Regions from separate parts of the Mesorhizobium sp. LNHC232B00 genome, predicted to be linked through region 3. Evidence: predicted binding sites of a transcription regulator. Region 3 holds the regulator's gene; each other region holds the start of a gene.
The links. Region 3 encodes LexA, which represses DNA repair genes until DNA is damaged. Its sites were predicted from a motif close to TGTTCNNNNTGTGTTCNG; they were not measured.
Positions count from the first base shown of each region.

Region 1: a site for LexA is predicted at 2,632-2,649, ahead of X743_RS161770 (PA0069 family radical SAM protein). Genes of this name have one in related genera too.
Region 2: a site for LexA is predicted at 1,716-1,733, ahead of parE (DNA topoisomerase IV subunit B). Genes of this name have one in related genera too.

Region 1 covers NZ_AYWP01000003.1:528,620-536,130, reverse strand. The annotation lists gene X743_RS161760 (F0F1 ATP synthase subunit B) at 1-290, shown strand, start outside; gene X743_RS161765 (ribonuclease HII) at 577-1,272, opposite strand; gene X743_RS161770 (PA0069 family radical SAM protein) at 1,403-2,557, opposite strand; gene X743_RS161775 (glycosyltransferase) at 2,708-3,229, shown strand; partial or broken gene X743_RS161780 (hypothetical protein) at 3,244-3,513, shown strand; gene X743_RS24325 (aldehyde-activating protein) at 3,503-3,976, opposite strand; gene moaB (molybdenum cofactor biosynthesis protein B) at 4,080-4,634, opposite strand; gene X743_RS161790 (4-(cytidine 5'-diphospho)-2-C-methyl-D-erythritol kinase) at 4,621-5,520, opposite strand; gene X743_RS161795 (membrane protein) at 5,547-5,732, opposite strand; gene X743_RS161800 (S49 family peptidase) at 5,874-6,737, opposite strand; gene X743_RS161805 (methyltransferase) at 6,817-7,511, opposite strand, start outside.
Region 2 covers NZ_AYWP01000001.1:361,203-368,713, reverse strand. The annotation lists gene X743_RS166845 (type II and III secretion system protein family protein) at 1-614, opposite strand, end outside; gene cpaB (Flp pilus assembly protein CpaB) at 646-1,545, opposite strand; gene parE (DNA topoisomerase IV subunit B) at 1,803-3,860, shown strand; gene X743_RS166860 (FUSC family protein) at 3,906-5,975, shown strand; gene X743_RS166865 (DUF2336 domain-containing protein) at 5,995-7,119, opposite strand; gene X743_RS166870 (MaoC family dehydratase) at 7,272-7,511, shown strand, end outside.
Region 3 covers NZ_AYWP01000005.1:111,915-119,425, forward strand. The annotation lists gene X743_RS159755 (ComEC/Rec2 family competence protein) at 1-1,591, shown strand, start outside; gene lexA (transcriptional repressor LexA) at 1,585-2,337, opposite strand; gene X743_RS159740 (GntR family transcriptional regulator) at 2,765-3,538, opposite strand; gene X743_RS159735 (ABC transporter substrate-binding protein) at 3,690-4,676, shown strand; gene X743_RS159730 (ABC transporter ATP-binding protein) at 4,738-5,517, shown strand; gene X743_RS159725 (ABC transporter permease) at 5,523-6,446, shown strand; gene kynU (kynureninase) at 6,465-7,511, shown strand, end outside.

The DNA.
Region 1 (7,511 bases), on a different contig from region 3:
AGGAAGCCGAGCAGGAGGCAGCCGACATTGTCGCGGCCGCCAAGCGCGAGGCCGATCTGCTCGCCGCCGAAGCGCACAAGAAGACCGAAGACTATGTTACCAGGCGCACCGCGCTGGCCGAGCAGAAGATCGGCCAGGCCGAGCGTGACGCCATCAGTGAAGTCCGCGCCAGCGCCGTCGACATTGCCGTCGAGGCCGCCCGCGCGCTGCTCGCCGCCAAGGTCGACGTCAAGGCCGGAGCCGATCTGTTCAAAGCTTCGCTGGCGGACGTGAAGGCAAAGCTCAACTAGACTTTAGCGAACGCAGTCCAATCAAAGCCGCTTGGGAAACCTGGCGGCTTTTTTGTTGTGCGTCGATGCCAACGCTGCCGATCTCCCCCCTCGTGGGGGAGATGCCCGGCAGGGCAGAGGGGGGCGTGAAGGAACGCCAGCAGTTCGATTTTCATCGGTTGCGTCGGGTGCGAATTATCCGTGGAACCTGGGCGCAACTGGCTGATAGGCTGGCGGGACAGCGCCCCCCTCTGTCCTGCCGGACATCTCCCCCTCAAGGGGGGAGATCAGCTACCGTCGCCGGCGCTCAATCCAACCCGTCGAAGCTCTCTTCTTCAACCACCTCGGCGCCGCCAAGCCTGAACGGCGAAAACGACACGCGATGCAGGCGCGCGACCGGGCCGTGCGCCTCGATCGCCGTGCGGTGCCGGGCCGTGGCGTAACCCATGTGCACCTCGAATCCATAGCGGCCGTTATGGCTGCCGCAACCGCACATCATGCGGTCGCGCATGACCTTGGCGACGATGGAGGCAGCGGCGATCGATTGCGAGCGTTGGTCACCCTTGATCAATGCGCGGCCCTCGCACGGCAACCCCGGCGGCACGTCGCGTCCGTCGGCAAGCGCGAGCTTAGGCCGAACCGACAGCCCGACCAGCGCGCGTCGCATCGCCTCAAGGCTCGCCTTGAGGATATTGCTGCCGTCGATGCCCTCGGCACTGATCGAGGCCATCGAGATCGCCTGCGCGGAGCCCAGAATGCGCAGGAACAATGCCTCGCGCTGCAAATGGCTGAGCCGTTTGGAATCATCGAGGCCTTCGGGAATGTTGGCTGGGTCGAGCACCACCGCCGCAGCGACCACCGGCCCGGCCAGCGGGCCACGGCCAGCCTCGTCCATCCCCGCCACTGGCCACAGACCGTCGGCCATAGCCTTCGTCTCGAAGGAGAAATCGGGTTTCTCGACAATTTCGAAGAGAAGCGGAGAATCAGAACGCGCGCGAGCCATGTTGCGGCGAGGTTCGCATCGGTTCCGATTCTCCGCAAGTCCCTCCGGGTCGGGTGGGGCGCCGGACCGGGAGGGCACCGTCTGCTGGCCGGGGCAGGCCGGACGGGATTTCACAAGCGAAAAGGGCAGATCAAAGCAGCATCAGCTGCTCCTGGTCCTTTCCGGCTGCAACGAACTGGTCGGTTCGCAGCGTGCGCCGATCGGCATTGAGGCCGAGCCGCTTGGCGGTGATCTCGAAGCGCCGGCCTATCTGCCACGCATAGGGCCCGGCGCCCTTCATGCGCTTGCCCCATTCCGAATCGTAGTCCTTGCCGTCGCGCATCGAGCGGATCAGCGACATCACGTGGCGATAGCGGTCGGGATAGTGGCGCAGCAGCCAGTCCTTGAAGATCGGGCTGACCTCCAGCGGCAGGCGCAGCACGACATAACCCGCCTCGCGCGCGCCGGCGGCGCTCGCCGAATCGAGGATCCGTTCCATCTCCTGGTCGGTGAGGCCGGGGATGATCGGCGCCACCATGACCGAAGCCGGAATGCCGGCATCGGAAAGCTGCCTGATCGCTTCCAGCCGCTTGGTCGGCGTCGATGCGCGCGGCTCCATCGTGCGCGCCAGCATGCGGTCGAGCGTCGTTACCGACAGGGCCACCTTGGCGAGCCCCCGCTCGGCCATGCGCGACAGGATGTCGATGTCGCGGGTCACCAAAGCGGATTTGGTGACGATGCCGACCGGATGGCCGCGCGCCTCCAGTACTTCGAGGATCTCGCGCATGATCCGGTACTGCTTCTCGATCGGCTGGTAGGGATCGGTGTTGGTGCCGATGGCGATGGTGCGCGGCTGGTAGCCGTCCTTCGACAGCTCCTTGTCGAGTAGCCGCGCCGCGTCCGGCTTGGCGAACAGCTTGGATTCGAAATCCAGGCCCGGCGACAGGCCCATGAACGAATGGGTCGGCCGCGCGAAGCAATAGACGCAGCCATGTTCGCAGCCGCGATAGGGGTTGATCGAACGGTCGAAGGAAATGTCGGGCGATTCGTTGCGGGTGATGATGGTGCGCGGCTTTTCCACCTGCACCTCGGTCTTGAATGGCGGCAATTCCTCCAGCGAACTCCAGCCATCGTCGAAGACATGACGGGTGACCGGCTCGAACCTGCCGGACGGATTGATGCCCGCCGAGCGGCCACGGTTGCGATCCGGACGGATGCGCATGCCGCTCTGCTCGATCATCGCATTGGCCATCTCGGCCCGTCCTGCTCCGAAGGCTGCAATGTCGGCGCGCATGATCGGCTCCATCTTCGCCCGCTCCCAGGGACTGTCCATGTTGTGTCGAATCGCTCTGCTCATGAAATTATTCCTATTTCCTTGAGGAGAACAAAGCAAGAACTTTCTGTGGTGCGTTGCAAGAACTGGCATCGCGGCCGCCTTTCCGCTATTCGGCTGACGATGCTCAGTGTTCTCATCGAAACCCGCAATGACGAGGAGGCTCTCGCCCGCACGCTCGGCTCGCTGATTGGCGGCGCCGTCGAGGGCGTGGTGCGCGAGGTCGTCGTCTGCGATACCGGCTCCACCGACCAGACGCATCATGTCGCTGAACATGCCGGCTGCCATTATGTGGCGAGCGGCGGTGTTGCCGCCGGCATCAGGCAAGCCAAGGGCGACTGGCTGTTGCTGCTGGAGCCGGGCGCAAGGCTGGTGGATGGCTGGACCGAAGCGGTCGTCGCCCACACGGCCCGGCAAACGATGGCGGCGCGGTTCTCGCGCTCACGCGGCAGCCGTGTGCCGTTCCTGGCGCGGGTGTTTTCGGGAAATCGCGCCCTGGCCGACGGACTGGTGATCAGCAAGCGGCAGGCAGCGTCCTTGTCGAAGCACGCCGGCAGTGCCGAGGCGCTTGCACGCGGCCTGGCGACAAAGAAGCTCGACGCCGAGATCTGGGTAGCGCCGGCGAAGCGGGAATCGCGCAAGTGATTCTTTTGCAGCTGCTCTACGTCGGGGGCAGCCACAATCGCCGCGCCCTCAAGCATCAGCTGGCCCTGCTGGTCGGCCATGCCGCCAAGGAGGTCCTGGACGTCTATGGCGAGCAAAGCCCGGTGACGCTGACCGGCGAAGCTGGGCTCGGCTTCGTCGAGGACCCGTTCGGCTTGCACATGGGCACCGTGCCGGCGCACACGCCGCGGCTGATGATGGAAGTCGGCTTCGGCGTATCCGCGCCTTCGCGTCGGCGGTTTCACGGCGAACCGGTCATCCGCTGAAAGCGGACAGGATATCCACAGGCATCCAGCGTGCCTGTCGCCGGGCAATGCGGCCTTGCCTGCTCTCGGCATCATAGTCCATGGCCGCTGGCTCGCGGCTGAACCGCAGCCGGTCGTCCAGGGCATTGACGATGACGATCGCCCTTGCATCCCCGCCGTCGGTGGTGACCGCCGCGACATAGACGCCGCAGTCCCGGCAGATCAAGTAGTCGGCGGTGCGCAATCCGAACCGGTATCTGTGCAACCGGGCGTCGTCATCGACCGAGACGATCAATTGGCCATTCGGATCGGCAACGGCGCGCGAGCCATGTTTGATGCAAAACGCGCATTGGCAGGCGCGGACTTCGATTTGCGAGGGGTCGAGGTCGGTTGAAAATTGAAGGCGTATGTTGCCGCAATGGCATCCGCCGGCGTGCACAGTCATCGCTTCCGCCTCGTCGTCAACGGCAAGGGCCGCCGCCACGAAGGGTACTTCCTCCGGCATCGGGTTTGGAATGGTCTTTCGAAGGCGAGGGCAGCCTTTTGCCTGGCAAACGCGGCGCGAAACCGGCGCCTTGCCTCGGCTTTTACGGAGCCGATTTGCCGCGCCGCAGGTGCTCGTCCAGGCGCGGCATGATCTCGACGAAATTGCAGGGCATGTGCCGGTAGTCGAGCTGCGCCTTCAAGATGCCGTCCCAGGCATCCTTGCAGGCGCCGGGCGAGCCCGGCAGCACGAAGATGAAGGTGGCGTTGACGACGCCGCCGGTCGCCCGGCTCTGGATCGTCGAGGTGCCGATCTTGTCGTAGGAGATGCGGTGGAACACTTCCGAAAAGCCATCCATGCGCTTTTCGAAGATCGGTTCCAGCGCCTCCGGCGTCACGTCACGCCCGGTGAAGCCCGTCCCGCCGGTGGTGATGACGACGTCGATCGCCGCGTCCTTCGACCAGCCAAGCACCTTGTCGCGGATCTTGTCGCGGTCGTCGGTGACGATGTCGCGGGCGGCCAGGATGTGGCCGGCCTCGGTGATGCGGTCGGCCAGCGTCTGTCCGGATTTGTCGTCGGCGAGGCTGCGTGTGTCGGAAACGGTCAGCACCGCGATACGCACCGGAACGAAGGAACGGCTCTCGTCAGTTCTGGCCATCAGCGCCCTCCGATGCGATGCTGCGCGTCGCCGCGACGAACCAGTCGGGCTGGCGGCCGCGGATCTCGGCCGCCGCGCGCTTGGCGACATTGCCGGTCTCGAACAGGCCGAAGCACGTCGCGCCCGATCCGGACATGCGTGAAAAACCCGATCCAGCCTTGTCGAGCCATGAAAGCGCCCGGCCTATGGCGGGCTGTATCGCCAGCGCCGCCGGCTGGAGATCGTTGCGGGTGAGTTCCAGCCAGTTGCGCAGGCTGTGAAAATCGATGCCGCGCGGCAACGGCGGCAATGGCTCGTTGTCGCGGCGGGAAAGTGCCGAAAACACCTCGGCCGTCGAGACCGGCATGCCCGGGTTGACCAGCACCAGCCCCAGCGCCGAGACGTCCGGCACCATCGACAGCTCGTCACCAATGCCGCGCGCGACCAGCGGCCTGGCCGCCAGGCACATCGGCACATCGGCGCCAAGCGAAAGACCGATCCGCGCCAGCCCGGCGCCATCGATGTCCAGACCCCATGCCTGCGCCAGGCCGCGCAATACCGCCGCCGCGTCGCTGGATCCGCCGCCGACACCGGAGGCGACAGGCAGGTTCTTTTGAAGCTTGATGGCGACAGGCGGGGTCTTGTGCGGTCCGGCCTCTCCTCGCAGCGCATCGCGCGCCTTCAGCACCAGATTGCCGGCGTCGAGGGGAACCTCCGGCGCATAGCGCCCGGACACGGTGAAATCGTCGCTGTCGGCGAGCGCGACCTCGACCCGGTCGCCAAAACGCGTGAACACCGCCAGGCTTTCGATCAGGTGATAGCCGTCGGCGCGCGTTCCCGTGACATGCAGCGCCAGGTTGATCTTGGCGGGCGCATGCCACGTACGCGAACCGATCTCGGTGTCCACGGCGTCAGTCGTTTGCGAGATGATGCTCAGTCCTTGGCCAGCCGGTATTCGCCGGTCTTGGGATCCTTGACCAGCGTTCCCATCGCGCCGTTGGCCGCCTGCTTTTCGGTGCGCCGTACCTTGGCCGTCACGCGCTCGGCTTCGCGCACGAATGTGCGGTAGCCGAAATAGGCGGCGACGCCAACGACGGTGAAGAAAATGATCTGCGGCATGTCAAAACTCCTCCCACGCTGGGCCGGCGAAGGCGGCCGGTCGGGTCGGTTAATGCATGTCGCCCAAAAATGTGTTCGGTTTTGGCAAGACGACAGGCATGAGACTTCAAGGCACCTATGCTAGACGGTTTTATGCGGTTTTCAAAGCCCGAACCGAGCCCACAACGCGCGCTCTTCCGCCGCATCGATCACCCCGCTGGCAGCGGCAGCGGCGATATCGGGCGCGGAAAAGCCCTGGCTCGAGCCGAACAGGCCGAAGCGGCCGAGGAAGCCGCGCGGCGCGGTGATCAGCCTGAGCTGCGTCTTCGCCCCGAAGCGGGTCTTGAGCACCGTGCGCATGTCGCTGAGCGCATCGACGAGGCCAAGCTCCAGGCCCTTCTTGCCGGTCCAGAACAGGCCGGTGAACAGGTCCGGATCGTCCTTCAGCTTGGTGCCTCGCCGCTCCTTGACCAGATCGATGAAGGTCTCGTGCACCTCGAGCTGCAATGCCTTCAGCCGTTCGACGTCCTCCTTCTTTTCCGGCTTGAACGGATCGAGCACCGCCTTGTTCTGGCCGGCGGTGTGGACACGGCGCTCGACGCCGATCTTCTTCATCAGCTCCGGAAAGCCGAACGAGGCCGAGACCACGCCGATGGAACCGACGATCGAGGACGGATCGGCGAAGATTTCGTCACCGGCGACCGCGATCATGTAACCGCCCGAAGCCGCGACATCCTCGACGAAGACCAGCACTTTTTTGTTCTTTTCGGTCGCCAGGTCGCGGATGCGCTTGAAGATCAGCCGCGACTGGACCGGTGAGCCGCCAGGCGAATTGATCGAGATGGCGACAGCGGGCGCTTCGAAGGAGAACGCCTTCTCGATCAGGCCGGCAGTGGAGGCAAGCGACAGGCTCGGCCGGAACGGACCGCCGCCGGCCATGATGGTGCCGTGCAGCCGGATGACCGGAATGGTGACGACGGTGGAGCGCCAGGATTTCGGCAGCAGGCGGTTGAAAAGACGTTTCACGTGAGTGGGCTCTCCGGTCGATGGGTTGCAGGCATGTAGGGATTCCCCGGCCAACGGCAATGTGGTGGCCAGGAATAGCTCAATCTCCGAACAGCGAGGCGAGACCGTTGGTGATCATTTCGCTGCGCTCGTCGGGACCATTGCCCGATAGCACGTGAAGCATCAGCGGCGGGCGGATGGCAAGCTTTCCCCGCGCCCCGAGCGTCGCCCGCACGACGATGCGGATCGCCGCCGCGTCGGGGCGAGGATGGACAGCGAGCATCTCGGCATCGCCGAAACGGCCTGATATCGCATCGAGGATGGCACCGAGCTGCTCGGGCCGCGCAATGACCGCAAGCCCGCCACGCGGCCTGACCACCGCCGCCGCGCTTCTGATCCAGCTCTCGAACAGCCCGTCCTCCATGACATGGGCTTCCTTCCTCAGGGGGGCGGGGGTTGCCCGGTCCCGGGGGGCATTGAAAGGCGGGTTCATGATGACGAAGTCGAAATCATTGTCGGCGAGGCCGGACGCTGCCCGTACCCGGCCCGACATCGTGACATCGGCGACAAGCACCGATGCGCGATCGCTGAGATGCGCATTGCCGGGATGGGCAAGGGTGGCCGCCGCGAAGGCCGCCATTTCCGGCGCGCGCTCGACGAGCACGGCCGCCGCACCCGGGCAGCGCGACAGCACGGCGAGGCCCGCAGCTCCCGCTCCGGCACCGAAATCGGCGAGGCGTCCGCCAAAGGAGGATGGCACGGATGCCGCCAGCATCATTGCATCCATGCCGGCGC
Region 2 (7,511 bases), on a different contig from region 3:
TCCTGACCCGCCTGGCGGTTGATCTCGACGAAGCGGACATTGAGCTGGACTTGCTGCGACGACGAGATGTTGACCGAATTGATCACCTCCTCGTTGCCGGAAAAGCGGGTGGCGATCTTGTTTGCCTTCTCGGCGGCGACAGCGTCGTCCGCCTCGCCCGACAGCACCACGCGGCCGTTGGCCGAGCCGACCTTGATCTTGGCGTCCGGCACGCTGGCGCGGATGGTGTTCGCCAGTTCGTCGGTGTCGAGCGTCACCTCGATGTCGACGGTCCCGACAAGCTGCTTTTTGTCGTCGAACAGCGCGATGCCGGTGGTGCCGAGATTGTTGCCCAGCACATAGAAGGATTTATCGGTCAGCGGATTGACGTTGGCGATCTCGGGATCGCCGATGACGATCTGGTAGAAAGCCGCGCTCGTGATGATCGTCTTGGGCTTGCCCTTGGCGACTTTGATCGACGCATTCTTGGTCGCCGAGACATAGACGATGTCATTATCCGCCCTGGCCGCGCTGGCGAAGGCGAGCATCGCGCCCGCGGCCAGCGAAACCGCCATCGCCAGGGCGCGCACGAAGCACGACCGGCCCGTCATTCCATATAGGGTACGCATCAGCATTGTCCCGTCCCACCCGGTCCCCACCGGCCTTTTACTTCTGGTCCCGCGCCGGAACCTGATATTCCTCGGCCTTCGTGCCACGCGTCACGATGACCGTCTTGAATTTCGGCTTCTCCGGCTCCTTGGTCATGGCATCGAATAACGAGCCGGCCGTGGCCTGCGCCTTGGACGCCACCGATCCGCCAAAGGAGGAGATGGTGGTGACGCCGTTCTTGCCGTCGCCGCCTTCGCTGGCCGAGCGAAGCGAGAGCGACAGCGTGCCGACGGTGCGGGCAAGCGCCACTTTCTGGGCGCCCTCGGTCGTCACCTCGAGAGTCACGGAATTGGCGATCTGCGGCGCCGTCTGGCGCTCGTCGGCGCCCTGGCCGACGCTCAGCACCTTGGCGTCGGCGACGACGATTTCGGAAGTGATGGTCGAACCGGCCGCCCCTTGCGCGTTCTTGGCGACCTCCTGGATTTCACCGGCATCGCGCGTCAGCACGACATCGACGCGGTCGCCCGGCGTGACGAAGCCGCCGACACCGGCGATCTCATCGGTGCGGATGGTAACCGCCCGCATTCCGGGCGTCAGCATGTTGGAAAGCGTCGCCCGGCCGTTCGGCCCCGACAGCTTGGTGAGCAGCACCGGTTCGTTGACCTCGACCGGCGACAGCACGACGCGGCCGCCTTCGCCGAGCAGCCCATCGATCGTGGCAAAGGCGCCTTGCGGCAGCGAATCCTGCGGCCAGGGAATTTCGATGAGCTTCGTGCGATCGAGTTCCATGCCGTAGCGCAACGGAGCGTTGGCCACCACGATGGTCTTGAATTCGATCTTGGGCGGGGCCGGCGCGACGATCGAGGCTGTCTTCTCCTGGGCATCGGCCTGGCTTTTGACCCAGAAATCCGCGGCAAAGATCGAGATCGCGCCGAAAACGGCGGCGATACCGATCATCGTTATAGCCTTGCCCCTCACGCCCAAACCCCTGATGCCCGTAGTTTCTTGTTATGTTGGGCTCACGCTACGTGGCATTGTTAAAGAATCAGGAACGCAGAACGACGGCATTCGACCTATTTCCGCCCGCTTGGTTATCGAATGGTTTTAGGATAAGACGGGCCGGATCCCCGAACGTAACAGGAACCTCCGTCGCTTGGCGCTGAAAAGCGTGGCAGTATCGGCGGGTGATTCGCAGCACCGGACCTATGGCAGGCATGGACGACAACAACGACCTTTTCGGCGACCTGGACAAGCAACCGCAGCCGGTCCGCGCACCGGCGCGCCCGGCGGATCCGCTGGTGCAGGCGGCAGCCAAGCGGCCGGCGGCAAGCCGCGACGGTTCGGAGGGCTACAGCGCCGCCGACATCGAGGTGCTCGAAGGCCTGGAGCCGGTGCGGCGCCGGCCGGGCATGTATATCGGCGGCACCGACGACAAGGCGATGCACCATCTGTTCGCCGAGGTCATCGACAATTCGATGGACGAGGCGGTTGCCGGCCACGCCACTTTCATCGATGTCGAGCTTTCGGCCGACGGTTATCTCTCCGTCACCGACAATGGCCGCGGCATTCCGGTCGATCCTCACCCGAAATTCAAGAAGCCGGCGCTCGAAGTGATCATGACGACGCTGCATTCGGGCGGTAAGTTCGATTCCAAGGTCTACGAGACCTCAGGCGGCCTGCACGGCGTCGGCGTGTCCGTGGTCAACGCGCTATCGGATCATCTCGAGGTAGAAGTCGCGCGTGGCCGCCAGCTCTACCGGCAGAGATTCTCGCGCGGCGTTCCGGTCAGCGGCCTCGAGCACCTTGGCGAAGTCCACAACCGGCGCGGTACCAAGATCCGCTTCCACCCCGACGAGCAGATATTCGGCAAGGGTGCCGCGTTCGAGCCGGCGCGGCTTTACCGCATGACGCGCTCGAAGGCCTATCTGTTCGGTGGTGTCGAGATCCGCTGGACCTGCGATCCGTCGCTGATCAAGGAAAAGGACCAGACGCCGGCCAAGGCGGAATTTCATTTTCCCGGTGGCTTGAAGGACTATCTCAAGGCATCGCTGGGCGACGATTTCCAGGTGACGCGCGAAATCTTCGCCGGAAAGAGCGACAAGCAAGGCGGCCATGGCTCGCTCGAATGGGCGGTGACCTGGTTCGGCGGCGACGGCTTCGTCAATTCCTACTGCAACACCATCCCGACCGGTGAAGGCGGCACGCACGAGGCCGGTTTCCGCAATGTGCTGACACGGGGCCTGCGCGCCTATGCCGAACTCGTCGGCAACAAGCGCGCCTCGATCGTCACCTCGGAAGACGTCATGATCTCGGCGGCGGGCATGCTGTCGGTGTTCATCCGCGAGCCGGAATTCGTCGGCCAGACCAAGGACAGGCTGGCGACGATAGAGGCCATTCGAATTGTCGAGACCGCGATCCGCGATCCATTCGACCATTGGCTGGCCGACAATCCGCAGGAAGCCTCCAAGCTGCTCGAATGGGTGATCGCGCGCGCCGACGAACGGGTGCGCCGTCGCCAGGAAAAGGAAGTGTCGCGCAAGAGCGCGGTGCGCAAGCTGCGCCTGCCAGGCAAACTCGCCGACTGCACCCAGAACGCCGCCGCCGGTGCCGAACTCTTCATCGTCGAAGGTGACTCGGCGGGCGGCTCGGCCAAGCAGGCACGCGACCGCGCCAGCCAGGCGGTGCTGCCGCTGCGCGGCAAAATCCTCAACGTCGCCAGCGCCGGCAACGACAAGCTGGCCGCCAACCAGCAGATATCGGACCTGATCCAGGCGCTCGGCTGCGGCACGCGATCGAAGTACCGCGACGAGGATCTGCGCTACGACCGCGTCATCATCATGACCGACGCCGACGTCGACGGCGCTCACATCGCCTCGTTGCTGATCACCTTCTTCTACCAGGAGATGCCCGCGCTGGTGCGCGGTGGACACCTCTATCTCGCGGTGCCGCCGCTGTACTCGATCAGGCAGGGCGGCAAGGTCGCCTACGCCCGCGACGACGCGCACAAGGACGAGCTGCTGCGCACCGAATTCACCGGGCGCGGCAAGGTCGAGCTTGGCCGCTTCAAGGGCCTGGGCGAGATGATGGCCGCACAGCTCAAGGAAACCACCATGGACCCGAGGAAGCGCACACTCCTCAGGGTCGATGTGAACGAAGTCGATTCGGCCACCAAGGACAGGGTCGATGAGCTGATGGGCACCAAGCCCGAAGCCCGCTTCCGTTTCATCCAGGAACGTGCCGAATTCGCCGAGGCGGAAGTGCTGGATATCTAGCCGCCCACTGCTCTACTTTGTCCGTGCGGGTACGGAGACCAGCATGTGACCTGGGTGCGGCTGAAGGGCTATTTCGAGACCAATCTGGCCGGGCTGACGCAGCCGACGCGTTCGGACTGGATTTTCGCCCTTAGAACTGTTTCGGCCGGCCTGATCGCGCTTCTGGCCGCCTATGCACTGAAGCTCGACCACCCGCAATGGGCGATGATGACGGTTTTCATCGTTGCCCAGCCGGTCGCCGGCATGGTGCTGGCAAAGGGCTTTTACCGGCTGCTCGGCACGCTTGTGGGCGGCGTCGCGGCGATCGGCATCACCACCGCGTTCGGCACCGGCCCCTGGGTGCTGGTGACGGTGCTCGCGGTCTGGATCGGCATCTGCACCTTCGTCTCGTCGCTGCTGCGCAATCCCGAAGCCTATGGTGCGGCACTTGCCGGCTATACGGCGATGATCATCGGCCTGCCCGCCTTCGGGCAGCCGCATCTGGTCGTGGACCTCGCGGCCGCGCGTTGTGCCGAGATCGTGCTCGGCATTGTCTGCGCCGGCCTGACAAGCCGGCTGATCCTGCCCAAGCTGGCCAGTGACGCCATCATCTCGCGGCTGAAGCGCTGCATCATCGATCTCGCGACCTATGCCGGCGGTGCGTTCTCCAGCGGCGATCCGGCAACGCTTTCCGGCCTGCACAGGAAGCTGGTCGCCGACACCCAGACACTTGGCGAGATGCGCGCCTATGCAAGGCTCGAGGCGCCGAGCTTCGCGCCGCGCGCCCATCCAGTGCGGCGCACCATCGGGCAATTGCTGTCGGCACTCTCGGCCGCGCGTGCGCTGCATTCGCACGCCGCGCCGAAGAACGCAGCGCTCATTCCGGTGCGCTCGGAGTTGCAGCTGCTTGTCGGCGAACTGGCGACCAAACCCGGCGCGCTGGATGACACCGCGCCTTGGGTGGCGCGGCTCGACGCGATCTCGGCCAAGGCGCGTCAGATGCCCGATGTCCCGGCCGACCAGGGCGACGACAAGGTCGGCACCATCACCCGCCTCACCATCGCCGCCGATTTCGCCGAGGCGCTGAAGCAGGTGCTGCGCGGGCTCGATGCCTTGCGCGCGCCGGTCACGCGGCGCCCAGGTCCCGCCAGCCAGCAGCCGGCCCTCGTAGTACACCGCGACTATCCCGGCGCGGCGCGCAACGCCGTGCGCGCAGCCCTTGCGACGCTGCTGGTCGCGGCTTTCTGGCTGACGACGAAATGGTCGGAAGCGGCCGGCACCGTCATTCTCGTTGCCGTCGTGTCGAGCCTGTTTGCTGCCCGCCCCGATCCCGTGCAGGTGTCCTGGGGTTTCTTCAAGGGAACGCTGCTGGCTTTGCCATTTGCCTTTCTCGTCGGCCAGGTCGCATTGCCTGCGCTGCCCGGCTTCGGCTGGTTCGTGCTGTTTGTCGTGCCGATCCTGGTGCCGACGGCGCTGGGCATGGCCAATCCGCGCTATGTCGGCGTAGCCACGGCGTTCGCCATCAACTTCCTCGCCTTCCTCAGTCCGCATCAGGCGATGACCTACGATCCTGGCCCGTTCTTCGCCGGCTCGGCGTCGGTGCTGGTCGGCATCCTGCTGGCGATCGGCGTCTTCCTCGTCGTTCTGCCCGCCGATCCGTGGCTCGCGGCCAACCGCATCGTGCGCGCCATGCGCGAGGATCTGGCGCGGCTTTGCCTGCACGAGCGTGTGCCGAGGCGTTCGGCCTTCGAAAGCCTCGCCTATGACCGGATCAACCAGTTGATGCCGCTGGTGCAGAATTCGGGCAAGAAGGGCGAGGCGGTCCTGGGTGGCGGCGTCGTGGCCGTCACGGTCGGCCTCGAGATCCTTCGGCTGCGCGCTACGAGCCAAAACCATGCCATTGCGCCCGAAACCGCGCTCTCGATCGCCAACTTCCTGAGAGGTTTGGCACGCGAACTGCTCTTCCGCGCCCCAGGCGATCCGCAGACGGCGACCATCGCCGTCGCCCGCCAATATGCGGCGGCCATCGCCCAGAAAAACGCCACCGGCGACATGCTGCAGATCGCGGCGTCACTGCGCATCATCGCCGCGGCAATGGAGGATTTCCCGGATTTTTTCGCCAGGGATCGAAGCTAAGTGGCCGAATGCGCCGACTTCAGGCCGCGGCGATCGCCAGCGCATGACCGCGCGCGTTCTCGCGCAGCGCATTGAGATGGATCGACTTGACCAGGATGGCGAGGTCGCCATCCGCGGACTGCCCGCCCAATTCCTTGAGCATCAGCCAGCTGACCTCCTGCACGCCAGCGACGCGCTTGCCATTGGCGACCTCCCGCCAGATTTTCAGCGCCCGCAGGATGATCGCGTGCGTGGCGGCGGCGAGGCCAGCGCTGCGGAACAGCGCCTGCAGGGCGACATCGTGCCCGCCGGCGAGCAGCGCCCTCACCCTTTGTTCGGACTGCTGGCTGAGCGCGACCAACGTGGAGCCGAAGAAATCCACCTTGCCGTGCGCGATGGTGCGGATGAGGAAGCTCGCGGTGAGATCGCCGCGCAAGCGCAAATGCTCGATCAGTGCCGCGTGTTCCTCCGGGCGCGTGCCTTCTATCAGCGTCACCGAGGCCTTGACGCAAGCGTCGCGCATGACGCGTTCGGCACGCGCGGCGCCCATCAGAGCCATGACCAGCGGTGATGTTTTCAATGTCTCGCCGAGCTTGATGAGCAACATGTGCCGGCAGTCGGCAGGCAGGCGGATATCCGATATCAGCGCCTCGCGCACCAGGGGCAGATGCCCATGGCGCTCGGCCATGCGGCGGAAACTGAGCGACGCTATATCGGCGCCGCTGTTGGCCAGCAGCACCGCGCAGGCTTCCGCCTCGCCGATCTCGGCGATGGCCGCCGACAGCGCCATCGAGACCAGCGGCCGATCGGCGATCAGCGTCTGCGTTGCCTTCTGGCTTGCCGCCACGCGGTTGATCAGGTCGGCGTCGGTGAGCAGCGGCGAGCGTGCCAGCACCACGCCGGCAACCTCCGGCTGGTCGGAGGCCAGTGCGCTGATGATCTGCAGCGGCGCGTGATGGCTCATCGACAGCGCCTTCGCCATCGCCAGCCGCACTTTCGATGAGGCATCGTCGAGCAGCAGCGTCAGCGCCGCCTCGGCGGCGCAGCGGTCCTCGAACGGCAATTCGGAATTGATGTAGGCACGGGCCAGCGCGCTTGCCGCGGCGGCGCGCTCGGACACCCTGGCCGTGTAGATCCACTTCAGGAAATGCGAAACAACAACCATGCCGTCTGCTTACGCCCCTAGCCAGAAGGTTTCTGGCCCCGGTCATTACGGTAGGCAGAAATGGTTTACGAACGGTTCACCATGTTCATTAACTGGCTTGCGGGGCCGATTTGCAGCGCTTATCAACCGTCAGGCAGCGAAGGAGACAGGAAATGGCCGGGCTTTATCTCCAGGAGTTCGTCGTCGGCCACGTCTTCCAGCACACGCTGCGCAAGACGGTTACCGAGAGCGACAACATGCTATTTTCGGTGATGACGCTGAACCCGCAGCCGCTGCATATCGATTTCGATTTCGCCGCCAAGAGCGAATGGGGCAAGCCGCTGGTCAACTCGCTGTTCACGCTCGGCCTGATGATCGGCATCTCGGTCAACGACATCACGGTCGGCACGACG
Region 3 (7,511 bases):
GATAGAGAACGCCCGCGAAGCCATTGCCGACCATATCAGGGGCAGCGTCGGCGGCGCAGAAGGCGAGATCGCGGCGGCGTTGATCGTCGGCGTGCGCGCCGGCATCCCCGACGAAATCAACGAAGCGATGCGGCGCACCGGCATCTATCACATCATCTCCATTTCGGGACTGCACATGGCGCTGGTCGCCGGCACCATCATGGGACTGCTGCGCGGCGCCTTCGCGCTGTTCCCGGACTTTTCCGCGCGCCGGCCGGTGAAGAAATACGCGGCCGCGGCAGCACTTTTCTCGATCGCCGCCTATCTCGTCATCTCCGGCGTCGTCGTCGCCGCCGAGCGCAGCTTCATCATGCTGGCGGTGATGCTGATTGCCGTCCTGTTCGATCGCGCGGCGCTGACCATGCGCAATCTGGCGATCTCGGCGATCGCCGTCATCCTGGTCTCGCCGCATGAGGTGGTCGGCCCGAGCTTCCAGATGTCGTTCGCCGCGACCGCGGCCCTGGTTGGCGCCTATGCCGGCTGGGCGGATCACCGGGCGGGAAAGACCAGACCGCCGCCGCCGAAGCGCTCCTTGCCGGGTTTCCTGACGCGCAAATTCCTGCTGGCGACAGGCGGGCTGGCCATGACGTCGATCATCGCCGGCAGCGCCACGGCGCTGTTTGCCATCTGGCATTTCCAGCGGGTGTCGCCGCTCAGCCTGTTCGCCAATCTGGCCGTCATGCCGATCGTCTCACTCGTGATGTTCCTGGCCGTTGCCAGCGCGCTGCTGATGCCGTTCGGCCTGGACGCGCCATCCCTTTACCTGATGGGCAAGGGCCTGACCGCGATGATCGCCATTTCGGCGTGGATATCAGAACGCTCTCCGGTCGATGCGGTCGGGCTCATCTCACAGCAATCCGTTCTGCTGGTGGCAATTGCCCTGGTCATCGCGACGATGGCGACGACGTGGCTGCGGCTTGCAGCGCTTCCATTCGCGCTCGCCGGCTTGCTGGTGGTGTCCGACACGCGCACGCCGGATGTGCTGGTCTCGGAAGACGCGCGGCTGGTCGCGCTGCCGATCGGCGGTGGCGAACTCGCGGTCAGCCGGGCCCGGCCGAACGAATTCACCGTCGACAACTGGAAACGCGCGCTGAGATCCGAAACCATCATCCTGCCGGAGATGTTCGACAAGGCGGATGGACAATTCGATATTGCTGATGCCGTCAGCCTGCCGCCGGGAGCGCCGTTCTATTGCACCGACGGTGTCTGTCTCGCCAGGCACCCGTCCGGTGCGATCATAGCGCATGTCGAAGACCGCAAGGATACCTGGAAGGCCTGTGGCTTCGCCGACCTGATCATCGTCAATGACGCAACGGCCTACGACGCCTGCCACAATCCGCTGGTTCTCGTCGTCACCAAACGGCAGCTCGCCCGCAAGGGCAGCGCGGCCATCTTCTTCGACCGCCAATCGGCCACCGGTCCGCCAACCATCAGCTTCGCGGTGGACAGCCCGTATCGGCCCTGGCACGCGCAGCGAAAATTTTCGCGCGAGGCGAGGGGCCTGCAGCCCTATCGCAAACCTGACAAGCCAAGTGCCGTGCCGGCTCAGTAGCGCCTGATCAGCCCGACGAGCTTGCCCTGCACCTTGACCCTGTCCGGCCCGAAGATGCGCGTCTCGTAGGCCGGATTGGCGGCTTCAAGCGCAATCGAGGCACCCTTGCGGCGGAACCGCTTCAGGGTCGCTTCCTCCTCGTCGACCAGCGCCACGACGATCTCGCCCGGACTCGCCGTATCGGCGTTGCGGATAATGACCGTGTCGCCATCGAAGATGCCGGCCTCGATCATCGAGTCGCCCTTGACCTCCAGCGCATAGTGCTCGCCGCCCATGATCATGTCCGGCGGCACCGAGATGGTATGCGTCTGATGCTGGATGGCATCGATGGGCACACCGGCAGCGATGCGACCCATAACCGGGATGGACACCGCTGGTACCGCATCGTCGTCGTTGCCGGCAGCGGCAAAGCGCGACGGTGCCGGCTTGATCTGGCGGCCGAGGCTGCCCTGACCGAAACCGCCTTGGCCGAGACTTCCCTGGATGACACTTGGCGAGAATTTCTTCGCCGCGTTGAGGCCCGGCGCGATCGAATCGGGCAGCCGCAGCACTTCCAGCGCACGCGCTCGGTTGGGCAGCCGGCGAATGAAGCCGCGTTCCTCCAGCGCCGTGATCAAGCGATGGATCCCTGATTTGGAGGCGAGGTCGAGCGCCTCTTTCATCTCGTCGAAGGAGGGCGGAATACCGCTTTCCTTGAGCCGTTCATGAATGAACATCAAGAGTTCATGTTGCTTGCGTGTCAGCATGGCGGCCCCCAAGGCATCTGGACAAGGTTTTGATCCAGAATGGTTCTGATCCAGAATCGAAAAAACAAACCCAGAACAAACACTATCTGTTCCAGTTGTGTTCTGCAACCGTTTAAAGTTTAGTGAATTTGGTAAGAGGGCCGTAATCATTTGCAGAGCCGGACAGGCCGGAAATCGGGGATTTTCGCCCGTTGCCGCCCGTCGCCCGCATTGAAATGTCTTGGTTAATAGCCTGTGGCCTGTCTTGCGACATGGCTCGGCATCAGCCGACGGCAGAGCCCGGCGATGCCGATTTCCGCGCCTGCGATCGGCTTGCCTGCCGTGAACGAAACGAAATCAAAACGCCAACAATAGCTGTTCGGAAGCAGGTACCGATCGCGGGCTTCGGCAATCTCGCCAAGCGTCGGACGATGCGGAGGTGCCGAAATCATCCGGCAACCGCTTTCAAGCTGCCGGCGCGCCCGACGTCCTTGTTCGCGTCGCCGTCCTCGGTGTGGACATAGACGTGCAGCGTATAACCGATGTGGGCCGTCATCAGCGCTTTTGCCCGCTCGACGTCGCGGTCCAGGGCGGCTTCCATGATTGCGGTGTGGTGCTCGATCGCCATCGCCTCGCGCAGCGCGTCCATGGCCTCCTCGTAGCCAGCCTTGAGGCCGGCCGCGGCCCGCAATGTCGGCGCCAGCCCAAGAAAGCGATGGTGCCGGCGCAGCTGGTCCGAGATCGTCGAGCGAAACCGCAACAGCCAGCTGGACGTCGCCGCACTCAGCAGCGCCGCGTGAAAAGCCTCGTGGTTCTCGTCCCATTGGTCGACGGCGGCATCCGATGGGTCATCCACCGCGGTCTTGCAGCGGGCGAGCCGGTAGTGCGCGGTGACGACCGCGTCTTCCCACTGCCGGCCGCCTTTCTCCATCGATTCCTGGAAGAGCGGTATCTCGACGACCATCCTCGCGCGCGCCAGATCCTCAAGTTCGGCGCGGGACACGGGGGCGACCGCGAAGCCGCGATTGCTGATGGCGGTGACCAGGCGTTCGGCTTCGAGGCGCGACAACGCTTCGCGCAGCGGCGTCCAGCCAACTCCATAGGTGCCGCGCAAGGCGCTGAGCTTGAGCGGGGCACCCGGCATGAGACGGGTGGTGAGGATATCGCGCCGCAGAAGCTGGTAGGCGGCTTCCGTCTTGGTGGAGTTCTTCTGGTCCTGCATCGCGATCCATTCGTTCTCTGCCATTGGAGAAATTATATATGATGGTGAGTGATGGCAAGAGTTATATATAATGTTTGACATGCGCCGAGGGACTGACCATGATCGCTGGAGGTGCCCCGAAGGCGGCGCTGATCAAATCTGGGAGGAAATGATGTTGAAGTCGAAATCCGCATGGCTGTCGGGATTGGCCCTGGCAGGTGCATTGATGGTCAGCGCCGGCAGCGCCGCGGCCGATCAGATCCGTATCGGCATCGCCAATTTCGGCGAGCATCCGCAATTGAACGCCGCCATAGCCGGCTTCAAGAAGGCGCTGACGGACAATGGCTTCGTAGAGGGCAAGGACGTCGTCTACACGGAGAGCCATACCAATTTCGATGCATCGCTGGTGCCGCAGATGATCGCCAAGCTGCAGGCCGAGCAGCCCAAGCTGATCTACACCATCACCACGCCGGTCTCGCAGATCGCCAAGAAGGCACTCGCGGGCTCCGGCATTCCGATCGTCTTTGCCGCGGTCACCGATCCGGTGGCGGCCAAGCTGGTGCCGTCGTGGGACGCGGGAGATGAAGGTATGACCGGCGCCAGCGATCTGCAGGATGTCGCCGCGGTGATGGCCTTCACCAAGAAGCTGTTGCCGAACGCCAAGCGCTTCGGCGTGCCTTACAATCCAGGCGAGGCCAATGACGTTGCCCTCGTCGAAAAGATCAAGGCGGCGGCGCCCGCGGCCGGCTTCGAGGTCGTGGAGGTCGGCATCGACAACGTCAATGACATCCAGCAACGCATCGCCTCGCTCGCCGGCAAGGCCGACGTCATCTACGGCCCGGCTTCGAACCTGATCCAGCCGGCGATCGCCGCCGTCTCCGCGGCCGCTCGCCAGGCCGGCATCCCGGTCGTCAACTCCGACGACAGCGCGGTCCGCAACGGCACCGTACCGGCAAGTTTCGCGGTCAACTACACGCAGGTCGGCGTCAACGCCGGCAACATCGCCGCCGAGATCCTCAAGGGCAAGGATACGAAAACGATCGCGCCATCGCGCCCGGCCTACAAGGACCACATGCCGCAAATCTCCCGCAAGGCGATGGCTGCGTTCGGCATCGAGATACCGGCGTCGATGGCCGATTGCGGCTGCATCGTCGACTGATATCGGGACTGAGGGGGGGTGACGGCGGGGGCGCCGTCACCCGTCAGGTCAGGGAGGAACGATGCTCGAGATCCGATCCGCGCGCAAAGTATTCTACAGGGGCCAGGCCGACGAGAAGATCGCGCTGGACAGCCTCAGCCTGTCATTGGCGACTGGCGAGTTCGGCATCGTCATCGGCTCCAACGGAGCCGGCAAGAGCAGCATGCTCAACGCCATTTCCGGAGCGCTGATCCTCGATTCCGGCAAGATCCTGATCAATGGCGCCGATGTGACAAATATGCCGGTGCACAAGCGCGCCGCCAAATTGGCGCGGGTCTTCCAGGATCCGATGCGCGGCACCGCCGCCAGCATGACGGTGGCGGAGAACATGCTGCTTGCCGATCTGCGCAGCCAAAAGCGCACCTTGCGGCAAGGGTTGAACGCCACACGGCTCGCCTCCTACAAGGAGCGGCTGTCGATATTGGGCCTCGGCCTTGAAAATCGCCTCGACACGCGCGTCGACCTGCTCTCGGGCGGACAGAGGCAGTCCCTGTCGCTGATCATGGCGGTCGGCGGATCACCTGATTTATTACTGCTCGACGAACATACCGCGGCGCTCGACCCGCGTACGGCCGAGATCGTCATGCAGGCCACGGTGCGTGCCGTCAGCGCGCTGAAGCTGACCACGCTGATGGTCACCCACAACATGCAGCACGCCGTCGACTATGGCAGCCGGGTGATCATGCTCGACGCCGGCCGGGTCCTGCTGGAAGTCACCGGCGAGGAAAAGGCGAGGGTCACGGTTATCGATCTGATCGGCCATTTTTCCGTCAAAACCGACCGCATGCTGCTGGCGAGCTGATCCCCATGGGCTTTATTCAGGAAGTTCTCTCCAGCTTCATCGCGATCATGCCGGTCACCCTGGCGCAGAGCCTGATCCTGGCCTTTGTCGTGCTCGGCATCATGATCCCGTTTCGCATGTTGAATTTTCCCGATCTCACCAGCGAAGGCGCGTTTCCGCTGGGCGGCTGCGTCTGCGGCGTGCTTTTGGCTGCCGGAGCAGCGCCGGTGACCGGCATCCTGGTCGCATTCATCGTGGGTTTCGCGGCGGGCTGCTGCACCGCCTTCATCCATCTGCGCTTCCGTATCCACACGCTGCTTGCCGGTATCCTGATGATGACGATGCTCTACAGCATCAATCTTCGCATCATGGGGAAGTCCAATCTCTCCGTCTTCGGTTCGCCCGCGGTGTTCGACTGGGTACCGTTCGCGCGGCCGGGTTTTCCGGCCAGCAAGATCGTCGTTGCCGGTCTTCTGGCGCTCGTCGTCTTCGTGGCGCTCTACATGTTCTTCAGGACCGAGAAAGGGACCGCGGTGCGCGCCGTGGGCGCCAATCCTGATATGGCCGAGGCGCAAGGCATCAATGTCTGGGCGGCGACCATCGGCGGCGTCGGGCTGGCGAGCGCGTTTTCGGCGTCAAGCGGCGCGCTGATGGTGCAGTCGCAGGGTTTCGCCGACGTCAATATGGGGCTGGGCATCCTCATCAACGGATTGGCCGCGCTGATGATCGGCGAGGCGGTTGTCGGCAAGCAGACGGTCTGGCGCCAGCTGCTGGCGCCCTTTGCCGGCGCGATCATCTACTACCAACTGGTGTCGTTCTGCCTTGCCGCCGGCATGCCGCCTCCCGATTTGAAGCTTGCCACGGGCCTGTTCGTGCTCGCCATGCTTGCTTTGCCAAGCCTCAAGCGCGGCCGAGGCCCCGCGCCGGCTCGCGAAGCCATTCGTGAATAATCGAGGACATCACCAATCATGAACGCAACGCTCGACCTCAAGGCCGTCGAAGCCATGGATGCGGCGGATCCGCTACGCGCCATGCGCGACCGGTTCACATTGCCGGAGGGTGTGATCTACCTCGACGGCAATTCGCTGGGAGCAGCGGCGCCTGCGGTTTTCAACGAGCTGCAGAAGGCCGCGACGCAAGAGTGGGCGCAGGACCTCATTCGTGCTTGGAACACCGCGGGCTGGTTCGACATGCCGGTCGCGCTTGGCGACCAGCTCGGCCGCCTGATCGGCGCGGCGGCCGGCCAGACCGTGGTCTGCGACACGACCTCGATCAACATCTACAAGGTACTGCATGCCGCACTCGGGATGCGGCCGGACCGATCGGTCATCGTCGCAGAGGGCGACAGCTTTCCGACCGATCTTTATATGGCCGAAGGCGTCGCCTCGACTCGGCCGGGTACCGTGCTGCGGCTCGAAGGCGTCGATGCGCCTGATATCGAAGAGCTGATCGACGAGCGCGTCGCGGTCATCCTGGTCAACCACGTCAATTACAAATCCGGCCAGTTGCGTGACATGGCCGCGCTGACACGTAAGGCCCATCAAGCCGGCGCGCTGATCGTCTGGGATCTCTGCCACACCGCCGGCGCCTTGCCGGTCGAGCTCGACAGCGCCAATGCCGATTTCGCCATCGGCTGCACCTACAAATATCTCAATGGCGGTCCGGGCGCTCCGGCCTTCATCTATGCCGCAAAGCGTCATCACGGCGATGTCCACCAGCCGCTGAGCGGCTGGTGGGGCCATGCGCGGCCGTTTGCCTTCGAACAGGGTTTTGCCGCCGGCAGCGGCATCCGGCGCTTCCTGTGCGGCACGCAGCCCGTGCTTTCGATGCGGGCGCTGAAAGGGGCGCTGGATATCTGGGACGATGTCGACATGACAGCGGTGCGCACGAAGAGCATTGCGCTGACCGATCTTTTCATCCAGCTCGTCGAAGCAAGATGCGGTGCCTATGGCCTCGAACTGGAGAGCCCGCGGGACGGCAATCAGCGCGGCAGCCAGATTTCCTTCATGCATCCG